DNA from 3 places in the Streptomyces sp. R818 genome. Region 2 is predicted to be linked to each of the others. Evidence: riboswitches for the same ligand, from Rfam matches in the RefSeq annotation. Region 2 holds a riboswitch; each other region holds the start of a gene.
What was found. A riboswitch is a leader RNA that binds a small molecule or an ion and turns the genes downstream of it on or off. The one in region 2 is predicted to bind cobalamin.
Positions count from the first base shown of each region.

Region 1: it holds a riboswitch for cobalamin, as region 2 does, so the genes downstream of both, N5I75_RS02475 (ribonucleoside-diphosphate reductase subunit alpha) here and N5I75_RS32585 (prenyltransferase/squalene oxidase repeat-containing protein) in region 2, are expected to answer to the same signal.
Region 3: it holds a riboswitch for cobalamin, as region 2 does, so the genes downstream of both, nicT (Nickel transporter NicT) here and N5I75_RS32585 (prenyltransferase/squalene oxidase repeat-containing protein) in region 2, are expected to answer to the same signal.

Region 1 is NZ_JAOCNE010000001.1:554,452-558,603, reverse strand. Features, by position in the region: gene N5I75_RS02475 (ribonucleoside-diphosphate reductase subunit alpha) at 1-2,340, opposite strand, end outside; cobalamin riboswitch at 2,466-2,594, opposite strand; gene mctP (monocarboxylate uptake permease MctP) at 2,719-4,152, opposite strand, start outside.
Region 2 is NZ_JAOCNE010000014.1:225,558-229,709, reverse strand. Features, by position in the region: gene N5I75_RS32585 (prenyltransferase/squalene oxidase repeat-containing protein) at 1-1,688, opposite strand, end outside; cobalamin riboswitch at 1,820-1,968, opposite strand; cobalamin riboswitch at 2,031-2,150, shown strand; gene N5I75_RS32580 (prenyltransferase/squalene oxidase repeat-containing protein) at 2,252-3,664, shown strand; gene N5I75_RS32575 (transposase) at 3,889-4,152, shown strand, end outside.
Region 3 is NZ_JAOCNE010000013.1:66,200-70,351, forward strand. Features, by position in the region: gene rho (transcription termination factor Rho) at 1-225, shown strand, start outside; gene N5I75_RS29765 (GNAT family N-acetyltransferase) at 270-773, shown strand; gene N5I75_RS29770 (inorganic diphosphatase) at 861-1,364, shown strand; cobalamin riboswitch at 1,393-1,617, shown strand; gene nicT (Nickel transporter NicT) at 1,649-2,740, shown strand; gene N5I75_RS29780 (hypothetical protein) at 3,409-4,152, shown strand, end outside.

The sequences.
Region 1 (4,152 bases), on a different contig from region 2:
GGCCTCGCAGGACTCGGGGTTTTCCAGGGAGCAGGCGACGGCGTCGGGCTCGGCCATCTGGACCGGCACCCGGGCAGCGGCCCGCGCGATGCGCGTCGCGGGGCGCGAGCGCAGGTAGTACGTCGTCTTCAGGCCCGACTTCCAGGCGTACGCGTACATCGAGGAGAGCTTGCCGATGGTCGGCGTCTCCAGGAACAGATTCAGGGACTGGGCCTGGTCGAGGAACGGCGTGCGGGCCGCCGCCATGTCGATGAGCCCGCGCTGCGGCAGCTCCCACGCCGTGCGGTACAGCGCGCGGACCCCCTCGGGCACCCAGGTGAAGCCCTGCACCGAGCCGTTCGACTCGCGCAGCGCCTCGCGGGTCTGCGCGTCCCAGACGCCGAGCCGCTTGAGCTCGTCGACCAGGTAGGAGTTGACCTGGAGGAACTCGCCGGAGAGCGTCTCGCGCTTGAACAGGTTGGAGACCTGCGGCTCGATGCACTCGTAGACGCCCGCGATGGAGGCGATCGTCGCGGTCGGCGCGATGGCGAGGAGCAATGAGTTGCGCATGCCGACGGCGGCGATCCGTTCCCGCAGCGCGGCCCACCGCTCCGGCCAGGTCACCTGCGCGTCGGGGTAGTGGTCGGGGTGCAGGACTCCGCGCGCGGTGCGGGTCTTCTCCCAGGCGGGCAGCGGGCCGTTGCGCTCGGCCAGGTCGGCGGAGGCCTCGTACGCGGCGAGCATGATGCGCTCGGCAAGGCGCGTCGAAAGTGCTTTCGCCTGCGGCGAGTCGAAGGGCAGGCGCAGCTTGAAGAAGACGTCCTGGAGGCCCATCGCGCCGAGGCCGACCGGGCGCCAGCGGGCGTTGGAGCGGCCCGCCTGCTCGGTCGGGTAGAAGTTGATGTCGACGACGCGGTCGAGGAAGGTGACGGCGGTGCGGACCGTCTCGTCGAGCCGCTCCCAGTCGATGTCTCCGTCGACGACGAAGGCGCCCAGGTTGACCGACCCCAGATTGCAGACAGCGGTCTCCCCGTCGTCCGTCACCTCCAGGATCTCCGTGCACAGGTTCGAGGAGTGGACGGTGTGGCCGGGCTCCGCGGTCTGGTTGGCGGTGCGGTTGGCGGCGTCCTTGAAGGTCAGCCAGCCGTTGCCGGTCTGCGCGAGGGTGCGCATCATGCGGCCGTACAGCTCGCGCGCGGGGATCGTCTTCTGCGCCTTGCCGTCGGCCTCGGCAGCGCGGTACGCGGCGTCGAACTCGGCGCCCCACAGGTCCACGAGGTCGGGCACGTCGGCCGGGGAGAACAGCGACCAGGGGCCGTCGTCGGCGACGCGGCGCATGAACTCGTCGGGGATCCAGTGCGCCAGGTTGAGGTTGTGGGTGCGGCGCGCGTCCTCGCCGGTGTTGTCGCGCAGCTCCAGGAACTCCTCGATGTCGGAGTGCCAGGTCTCCAGGTAGACGGCGGCGGCGCCCTTGCGGCGCCCGCCCTGGTTCACGGCGGCGACCGACGCGTCCAGCGTCTTCAGGAACGGCACGATGCCGTTGGAGTGCCCGTTGGTGCCCCGGATCAGCGAACCCCGGCTGCGGATGCGGGAGTAGGAGAGTCCGATGCCGCCGGCGTGCTTGGAGAGGCGGGCCACCTGGTGGTAGCGGTCGTAGATCGAGTCCAGCTCGTCGAGCGGGGAGTCGAGCAGGTAGCAGCTCGACATCTGCGGGTGACGGGTGCCGGAGTTGAAGAGGGTGGGGGAGGAGGGGAGGTAGTCCAGGCGGCTCATGAGGCCGTAGAGGTCGGCGACCTCGCCCAGGGCGCGCACGGAATCGTCCTCGGCCAGACCGGTGGCCACGCGCAGCATGAAGTACTGCGGCGTCTCGATGACCTGGCGGGTGATCGGGTGGCGCAGCAAGTAACGGCTGTGCAGGGTGCGCAGGCCGAAGTAGCCGAAGCGGTCGTCGGCGCCGGTGTCGATGAGCGCGTCGAGCCGCGTCGCGTGTACGCGGGCGAACTCGGCGGTGCGGTCGGCGATCAGGCCCTCCCGGTGGCCGACCGCGATCGACCCCGTGAAGGAGGTGACCCCCTGCGTGGCTGCCTCGGCGGCGATGGTGAGCGTGAGCAGGCGGGCGGCGAGCCGGGAGTAGACCGGGTCCTCGGAGATCAGCCCGGCGGCGGCCTCGGTGGCCAGCTCGCGCAGCTCGGCCTCGTCGGCGCGGGCGCTGCGGCCGCGCAGCGCGGCGGCGGCGACGCGGCCGGGGTCGGCGCCCGGGAGGTCGGCGGTCAGCTCGGTCAGGGTGCGCAGCAGCGCGGTGCCCGGAGCGTCCTGCTCTTCTGCGGCTGAGACCGGTTCGGCGGGCGGCGCGATGGTCACTGGGGGCTCTCCCTCGCTCGGCTCGGGGCCTTGCGGGGAGGAGTGGCTCGGGCGCGCACGCAGGGGGGCGCCGTCGTCACCGGCCCATTCCGCGAGGCCCGGACGTCATCTCCGTCCGGGCCGGACGGCTCGGACGGGCTGCGGCAGGTCGTCGGACTCACGCGGGCGCGGCGGTATGCGCGCTACGTTCACCGTTGCGGGACAGTTCCGGATTTGCACCGGATTCCCCTGCGGCTGCAGCGAGAGCGAGCATACATGTTGTGCCGGGTGCGAGTGACGGGCCCATATCTTGTGTCGGCCGTGTCGTTCAGCGGCACGTACGAGGACGGGCCCCTCCGCGCAAGCAGAGGGGCCCGTCCTAAGGAACGTACGACTGGATCAGTGGCCGGAGCCCGCCCCCACGACCGGGAGGTCCGTCTGCACGCCCTTGTCGCCGGCGTCGGCCGTGTAGTCGCCGGGCGACGTCTCGTCGATGCCCTCGGGGGCCTTCGCCGCCCTCAGGACGAAGGTCAGGACGACGGTCACGATCACGTTCATCACGAACGCCGTCAGACCGATGTACCCGATCTCCCCGATGCCGGGAATCTCCTTCGAGGACCCGCCGAAGTGCGCCTGCGTCGGCGACGCCACCCCGTACGCGGCGAGCGTGCCGTACACCATGCCGACCGCCCAGCCCGCGATCAGCGCCCAGCGGTGGAACCAGCGGGTGAAGAGGCCGCCGACCAGCGCCGGCATGGTCTGCAGGATCCAGATGCCGCCGAGGAGCTGGAAGTTGATGGCGACGGTCTTGTCCATGGTGAGGACGAAGACGAGCGCGCCCACCTTCACGAGCAGCGACACGAGCTTGGAGACCTTGGTCTCCTGCGCCGGGGTCGCGTCGGGCTTGATGAAGTCCTTGTAGATGTTGCGCGTGAAGAGGTTCGCCGCGGCGATGGACATGATGGCCGCGGGCACGAGCGCGCCGATGCCGATGGCGGCGAACGCGACACCCGTGAACCAGTCGGGGAACATGTCCTCGAACAGCTGCGGGATCGCCAACTGCCCGTTCTGCACCTTGATCCCGGCCGCGATCGCCATGAACCCGAGCAGCGCGAGCAGGCCCAGCATGAGCGAGTACAGCGGCAGGATCGTGGTGTTGCGGCGGATCACGTCACGGCTCTTGGAGGAGAGCGTCGCGGTGATCGAGTGCGGGTACATGAACAGCGCGAGCGCCGAGCCGAGCGCGAGCGTCGCGTACGTCCAGTGGCCCGCCTCGCCCGGCGCGAGCGCCCCGACGGGTTTCCCTGTCGCCGGATTGAGCTGCTCGAACTTCTCGCCCGCCGCGGCGAAGATGTCGTCGAAGCCGCCCAGCTTGATCGGGATGTAGATGATGGCGACCGCGATGACGAGGTAGATCAGACCGTCCTTGACGAACGCGATCAGCGCGGGGGCGCGCAGGCCCGAGGAGTACGTGTACGCCGCGAGGACGCCGAAGGCGATGAGGAGCGGCAGGTCCTTGATGAACCAGTTGGTGTTCTCGCCGCCGCCGACGCCCATGACGTCGAGCACGGCCTGGATGCCGACGAGCTGGAGCGCGATATACGGCATCGTGGCGAGGATGCCGGTGATCGCGACGGCGAGGGAGAGGCCCTTGGAACCGAAGCGGCCGCGTACGAAGTCCGAGGTCGTGACGTACCCGTGGCGGTGCGAGACCGACCACAGGCGCGGCAGGAACGTGAAGATCAGCGGGTAGACCAGGATCGTGTACGGCACGGCGAAGAAGCCGGACGCGCCCGCCGCGTAGATCGCCGCGGGGACGGCGACGAAGGTGTA
Region 2 (4,152 bases):
GCGCCGTCGATCGTCAGGCCGAAGTCGGCGCGGCCGGACCCGGCACCGGCCGGGTAGTACCGGCCCTGCTTGAGCTGAGCGGAACCGGTGAGGTAGGCGACGCCCTTCTTGAGGTCGGGACCGCCGGTGGGCGTCGGGTCGCCACTCGGGTCGTCGGTGGTCGGCGGGTCGGTGGGCTCGGTCTTCTCGGTGGTGAGTGTCGCCAGGTCGGTGCGGGCGCCCGCGAGGACGGCCACGGGCGTCGCGTACAGGGACGGGTCCGTGGCGTCCTGGTCGAACCCGAAGCCTCCGCCCTTGAGTTGGGTGCGCGACAGCCAGCCTTCGGCGGCGTCGGCGAGCCTGGTGTCGCCGAGTGCGCGCAGCGCCTGGGCCGCGTACGAGGTGGCGATGACGTCACCCGTGGTGGTCCCGGCGTAGGCGGGGAAGGCGCCGGTATCGAGCTGCGCCTTGGCGAGGTAGGCGCGGGCCTTGGTGACGGCGTCGTCGTGGCCGCCGGCCTGGTGCAGGACGAGCGCGATCAGACCGGTCGTCCCGGCGTCGCCCTCGCAGCGCTCGCCGGGCTGGATGAGGATGCTGGTGATCCCGCCGTCCTTGCACTGCACCTGGGTGAGCCGATCCACCGACGCGGCGTCCGGCTTGTCACCGGCACGCAGGATCGCGAGGACGGCACGGGCCTGCTCGTCGGAGTACGTGATGTTGCGGATGTCGCCCTTGGCGGTGCAGCCCTCGCCCGGGGCGCGCTCCGCGCACACGTTCCCGGTGAGGTCGGCGATCAGGTCGCGGCTGCCGAAGGCGTGCGGATCGCCCTCGGTCGACGCGGCGAGCAGCGCGAGACGGGCCACGGCCGCCGTGTCGGGAGCCTGGTCCTTGCCGTTCGGCAAGACGTAGTCGTCGACATGACCAGCCAAGAAGGACGTGACCTTGTCGACGGTGTCGCTCTTGCCGTAGGCGGCGGCCAGGGCGTACGCGGTCTCGGTCGTGAGCAGGTAGTTCGGGGTCTCGGCGCCGTCGTCGACGATGCGCTCGCCGTCCGTCAGGCCGCCCTTGAGCCAGGCTCCGGCCGCGGCCACGTCGACCGTGCCCGGTGCGCCCGTCGGCCCCGTGCTCGGGTCGGGGCTCGAACCGCCTCCGGCGCGTACGTCGTCGGGGCTGAAGGCGGGCCTGCCGGTGGTGCCGCCGATGTCGGTGCCCCCGTAGATCCAGGCGTCGACGTCGCCGTCCTTGAGCCTGCGGTCCATGGCGCCGTACTGGCTGTAGGACCAGTCGTCCTGCCCGGCCGAGGCGACCCAGTACGACCAGTACGCGGTGGCGGGCGGGGTCAGCTTGCAGGCTTCCGTGGCCGACGTCGGGTACTGGGTACCGGAGTTGAAGGAGCCGAAGCCGATGCGGCAGATGAAGGCAGGGCCGTCGTGTTCGGTGCCGGCAGTGGTGAAGCCACCCTCGTGCAGAAGCTCGTAGCCCGTGGTGGGGCTGGTGTCGCAGCCCCGCTCGACCTTGCCGCCGAAGGGGCCGAAGTCGACGGCGACGACAGCACCCTTGGTGGCGGTGCAGTCACCGATCGGGGAGGCTGCGGCGGGCGGGGCCGCCGAGAGGAACGCGATGCAGGCCGCGGCCAGGACGGCCAGTGCACAGAATGCCGCCGCGAACGCTCCGAACCGTCTTCGTGCACGGACATCCGTGCGTTCCATGGTCCTCACCACGGCCCCCTCGGTGTGTGGCCGAGGCAGGGGTACGTACACGTGGCAGAGGCCCCGCACACGGATCTCCTGAGGAGCCGGTCGGCGGAGCTGGTCGCACCACGCCGTAATCCGCGACGGCGTCTGTTGCTGTGGAACACGCTCCAGGCATTCCGGCTCGCCCGACCAAGATCGGGCCTACGGTTGCGGGTCAGCGCCGGACTTCGACCGGCTTCCCCTGGAACTTCCTTGCATATCAGCCGGATTGGAACACGCGTTCACAGAATCCGTCAAGGGTGTTCACAGAGTGACGCGCGCGACCTTCGGGGGGCGCTGTGGCGGGGATCGGCCGACCTCGGGTACTGTCCCGCTCTGCCGAGTGGGGGAACCCGGTGAGAGTCCGGGGCTGACGCGCAGCGGTGTGGGGGCGGTGACCGTCCCTGAGCCCGAATGCCCAAGCGGCACAGGCTAGTTGGAAGTCGGTCCACGCGTCCCGGACGGCGGCCACACCCGTGTGCGCCCCCTGAGCAGGGACCCTCCGGGCCGGTCGGCGTCCCTCATCTCTGGAGCACGCCATGCCCCGTCCCGCTCTCGTCCGCCGCGCCGCGTTCACCGCGGCGGCCGCCCTCGGCGCCTTCGCCCTGACCACGCTGCCCGCGGCGGCGACCGCCACTCCGGCGCAGATCGCCACGTCCAAGACGAACGGCGTCACCTACCTCAAGTCCCTTCAGGCGGCGGACGGTTCGTACGCCGGCTCGGGCCTGTCCAACGAGTGGGCCTTCAGCGCGCTCGCCTCGGCGGGCACCGCCGCGGTCGACGTCACCCCGGGCGGCGACACCACCAAGAACGCGAGAACGGTCTACAGAAACCTCCTCGCCACCAGTGCCTGGCCGTCTTCCTCCCCCGTCGTCACCGACTACGAACGCGCCACGCTCAACGCCAACGCGGCCGGCATCGACCCGGCCCGCGTGTCGGCCTCCCGCAACCTCGTCGCCGACATCTACCGCTACTGGCAGACCGCCGAGCCCGGCTACTTCGGCCCCTCGGCGAACTTCAACGGCACCGTCTTCGCCGCCCTCGCCCTGAACGGCGCCAAGACCACCACCGGCCAGATACGCGTCCCGCAGGCCCTGCGCGACGCGATGATCACCCGGATCCGCGCCAACCAGCACGACGACGGCGGCTGGAACTACAGCAAGGCCGAGGGCGACGCCGGTCAGCTCGGCACGGCCAGCGACATCGACATGACAGGAGCGGCGATGGCCGCCCTGTGCGTCTCCGGCGTCCCGAACACGGACCCCGACATCACCCAGGCCAAGACCTTCCTCAAGGGCAAGCTGGTCGCCACCACCGGTGCCTTCGACGCCATGTTCGGCGTGAACACCGACTCCAACGGCTGGGCCGTCTCCGGCCTCAACGCCTGCGGCATCAACCCCCAGACCGGCGACTTCCTCACGGCGCGCGGCAAGACCCCGGTCGACTTCCTGATCAGCCAGCAGTTCAACCCGGGCGGCGGCTTCAAGTACCTGCCGAGCGACACCTCCCCGCAGGCGTACGCGTCGATCGACGGCCTGCGGGCGGTGGCCGGCGGCGGATTCACTGCGACCCCGCCGGCCCCGGTCACCTCCGGCGCCCCGCAGTGGGTCGCCCAGTCGAGCCTGACCTCGGGCACGAAAAGCACCTTCGCCGTGACGGTCGACGACGGCTCCGGCACCCTGAAGGTCTGCTCGGTTCCCGTCACCGCGACCGGCTCCACGACCACGCTCGGCGCAGTGCTGGACGCGGCAGCCTCCTCGGCCACCCCGTCCGGCTGCGTCAGCGGTGTCACCCCGTCCTCCGGAACCGGCCAGATCACCTCCCTCAACGGCAAGGCCAACAGCGGATCCAACACCTGGAAGGTCAGCGTCGACGGTTCGTCATTCGCGACGGCCGCCCGTAACAAGACCATCGGGGTGGGTGACACGATCGCGCTTCGCTGGGGTGCCTGACCGTTCGAAGTGGTGGGGTCGGCCCGGCTCGGCTGGCCCCACCAGATCCAGCAGCTCACGTAGTTCCCGACGACCCTTCATGATCAGGTCGTACGCCGCCACCGGGTCCGTGTCCGACGGTAGTTGAACGTCCCCGAGAACGTCCGTGACCGAGTACGGCGTGCGCAGCCATCGATACAGCGCAAGCCAGTCCTCCCTGCGGTCGTCCGAGATGCCCTTGTCCCATGGCCGTGACTCTGCTGGTGATGTTGGCGGGGGTCACGGGCTGGGTCGACGGGGTGCTTTGCTGGGAAGAGCGCGGGGCGGTGTCGGTGGTGGAGGTGGTCGCGGTGTCGCTGCGGCCGGAAAGTCATCAGCGGATCCCGGCAAGGACGTTGAGGACAGCACGGGCGGCGTGCCCGAAGGGCACCCCGGCGATGCTCATCCGGGACCGGCTCGATGTCCTGTTCGAGGACGACGAGTTCGCCGCACTGTATCCCGACGAGGGC
Region 3 (4,152 bases), on a different contig from region 2:
GCCGACCGCCGCGTCCACCCGGCCGTCGATCTCGCCCCTTCCGGCACGCGCCGCGAAGAACTCCTGCTTTCCGCGACGGAGTTGACGGCCGAGCGCGGACTGCGCCGGGCGCTGCGGGACCGGGACGGCCACTCCTCCTACGAGGCGCTGCTCGACAGGCTGCGCCACACCCCCGACAACGCCGCGTTCCTGCGCCAGGTCCAAGCGACCGTGCCCACGGGCTGACCGCCGATTGCCGGGTCCGCGATCAGATACGTAATACTCGACGCATGACATCGAGCATTACGCGGCGTGGCGGTGACCCCGCCGTCACGGTGCGCCGGGCCACCGCGCGCGACGCCAGACGGCTGACCCGGCTCGTCCGCGGCTCCCGCGCCTACGAGGGCCCGTACGCGCCGATGGTCGCGGACTACCGGGTGGGCCCCGACTACATCGAGGCACACCGGGTCTTCGTCGCGGCCTCGCTCGCCGACGACCGCGTGCTCGGCTTCTACTCCCTGCTCCTCGCCCCGCCGGAGCTGGACCTGATGTTCGTCGCGAACGACGCGCAGGGAATGGGCATCGGGCGCCTGCTCGTCGCGCACATGCGGGACGAGGCGCACACCGCGGGCCTGGACCACGTACGCGTCGTCGCGCACCCGCCGGCGGAGGGCTTCTACCGCAGCGTCGGGGCGCACCGCACGGGCACGGCCGTCGCACGGCCCCCGGCCGTCGCATGGGACCGGCCGGAACTCGTCTTCCCCATCGGCCCCTCCGGCCGGGGGCTGTCCTAGGGCCTGTCGAAGGGCTTCCGCCCCCGGCCCGCGCGGCGCACACTCGGTGGCAATTCGAGCGGGCGGCAATGGGGCAAGGAGGCCACATTGGGCGGCAGCGAGACGCGCGGCGACGCGTTCGACGTGATCGTGGAGATCCCGCAGGGCTCCCGGAACAAGTACGAGATGGACCACGAACTCGGGCGGATCCGGCTCGACCGGATGCTGTTCACCTCGACCCAGTACCCCGCGGACTACGGCTACGTACAAGGCACCCTCGGCGGCGACGGCGACCCGCTGGACGCGCTGGTGCTGACCGGCGACGCGACGTTCCCCGGCTGCGTCATCGAGTGCCGGGCCATCGGCATGTTCGTGATGAGCGACGAGAAGGGCCCGGACGAGAAGATCCTGTGCGTGCCCGCGCACGACCCGCGCCACGCGGAGACCCAGGACATCGACGACCTCCCCGAGTTCGACCGCCTGGAGATCACCCACTTCTTCGAGGTCTACAAGGACCTGGAGCCCGGCAAGTCCGTCGAGGGCTCGCACTGGGAGGGCCGGGAGAAGGCGTACGAGGAGATCGGGCGGGCGCGCGAGCGCCGCGAGGGGTAGCCGCCCGGAGCAGCGCGCGGCCCGTCCTCTAAGGTGGGCGGGCCGTGGTGCTCGGGAAGACCGGTGACGGCCCTTCGGGGCCAAGTCCGGAGCGGCCCTCGCCACTGTGATCGGGTTCCGTGCCGTCCCGCTTCCGGGTCGGTGCGGAGCACGCCGTTCCACCGCGCCACTGGCCGCCTCCGGGCGGCTGGGAAGGCAGGAGCGGCGCGCCATGCCCGTAAGCCAGGAGACCGGCCACGGCATCTCACGAAGTGATCCACGAGGTGCTGGAGCGTGATCAAGGCATGACCCTGCCCGGAACCCCCGCGACTTTCCGCTGGCGCCGTGAGGACACCGTCCGTACGGCGGGTCTCCTCGCGGTGATCGCGGCGCTGCACGTCGTCGCGTTCGGCGTGCTGTTCCTTCTCGTCGTCCCCGAGCACTACGAGGTCGGCGACAAGGCGTTCGGCATCGGACTCGGCATCACCGCGTACACGCTCGGGATGCGGCACGCGTTCGACGCCGACCACATCGCGGCGATCGACAACACCACCCGCAAGCTGATGGCGGACGGCAAGCGGCCCGTGTCGGTCGGGTTCTGGTTCGCGCTCGGGCACTCCAGCGTGGTCGTCGCGATGGCGGCGCTCGTGGCGGGCGGCGCGGCGCTCGCCGGTGTGCTCCTGAACGACGAGTCCACCACGCACCAGGTCCTGGGCGTGGTGGGCACGACGGTGTCGGGCACGTTCCTGTACCTGATCGCGGCGCTCAATCTGGTGGCGCTCCTCGGCATCCTGAAGGTGTTCCGGGCGATGCGCGAAGGCTCGTACGACGAGCGGGAGCTGGAGGAACACCTGGACTCGCGGGGCTTCATGAACCGCATCCTCGGCCGCTTCACCAGGTCGATCACCCGCCCCGGCCAGATGTACCCGCTCGGCTTCCTCTTCGGCCTCGGCTTCGACACGGCGACCGAGGTGACCCTGATGGTGATGGCGGGCAGCGGGGCCGCGGCCGGGCTGCCCTGGTACGCGATCCTCTGCCTGCCCCTGCTCTTCGCGGCGGGCATGAGTCTGTTCGACACGCTGGACGGGACGTTCATGAACTTCGCGTACCAGTGGGCGTTCTCCAACCCGGTGCGCAAGGTGTTCTACAACCTCACGATCACCGGTCTGTCGATCGCGGTCGCGTTCTTCATCGGCACGATCGAGCTGGTCGGTGTCCTGCGCGAGAAACTCGCCCTCACGGACGCGGTGACCGGCTGGATCGCCGGGCTCGACCTCGACAACGTGGGGTACGTCATCGTCGGCCTGTTCGTCGCGGTGTGGGCGGCGGCGCTCGCCTACTGGCGTCTGGCCAAGGTCGAGCAGCGCTGGTCGGCACGGGTCGCCGAGGGCGGTTGAGGCGGGGCCGGAGTCGGGCTCCGGGGCGCGTGTGTCCGGCGGGGCGCGCGAATGCGGGCCGTTCGGCCCAGTGAGGAGGGTCACATGGCCCGATTGCCCCGGCCCGCGCCTTGGGGATACTGCTCAGCAGAGCCTCCCGTGCCCTCGCTCTCCCGCCGCGGCGCACGGTCGAGGCCCGGGCCCGCCGGTCGCAGTGGGGGGAGCTGCAATCGGCGGGCCCGGCACCTTTTCGCTCTTCGCTGGGCTCGGGGTGAGTTCTCCCGGGGCGGCCCGGCCAGGGCGGGCCTCACCCGGTCGGAGGTGCCCGGGGCGATAAGGTATCGGGTCGAACCGCCCGCGCCCGAGCACTCAGGAGCACCTACGTGACCGTAGCCATCGACTCGTCCGAGGCCCCCGTCCCGTCCGGCGAGAACAACGGGGAGGCGCCCGGCGCGGACGTACCGGCAGCCCGGCACGCGGGCACGGACGAGAAGACGGCCGGCCCGCTGGACACACCGGCCACATGGACTCCGCCCGGCGACGAGGCCGACGCCCCCGGGACAACGGTCCGGACCGACTCCGCCACGTCGGCAGAACTGACCGGGGCGCCCCCGGCGCCCGCCCCCTCCGGCCCGGACGAAGACGGCGCGTCCGAGAACTTCTGGCAGCCCGCCGGCGCGGACGACTCCGTGCCTGAGGTGCCGGAGGCCATTGCTCGGGATGCCCGTGAGTTCGGGGTGTACGCCCGTACCGGCGGGTGGACGTTCGCTCTGAAGGTGGCCAGGAGTGTGCGCCCCGGGGGACAGCCCGCCGGTGAATCGCCGAAGGTCTCCGCCCGGAGGTTCGCCGAGCTGGCGGAGTGCTCCCCCGAGCGTGTCATGCGGTTCTACAAGGCGTGGGACAGGGCCGCCGACGACGGCGTGGTCCCGCAGTTCGAGGCGCTGACCCCGGGCGCCGAGATCGAGTTGCCGGACGCCGATCTGTGGCTGCAGTACTACGTCTCGCGCTCCAGCGCGACCAGTGTGCGCGGCCAGGCCATCACCGAGGCCGCGGAGGCGGAGGGCATCCGGCCCACCAAGGCCCTGGAGGTCGCCGAGAACCCGACGGCGCTGCGGGCCGCGATCCTCGCCGACCCGGGCACCGCGGAAGCGGCCCGCAAGGCGCTGCTCGACCGCCTCGACGAGGACCCGCTGCTCCGCTCGGACCTGGCCCGCGACATCGTCCGCACGGACGACCTGAAGAAGGCCGTCGCGGAGGAATCGAAGACCGGCGACCGGCTCGAGTACGTCCGGAAGATCGCCGAGGAGGGGCAGGTCAAGACCGCCGCGGGCCAGAAGATCGAGGCCCCGCGGGAACTCCGCGAGGAGGCCGAGCGCCACCTTTCCCTCATCGACGAGCTCGACGAGGACGAGGAGGCGGGCGAATGGACCCGC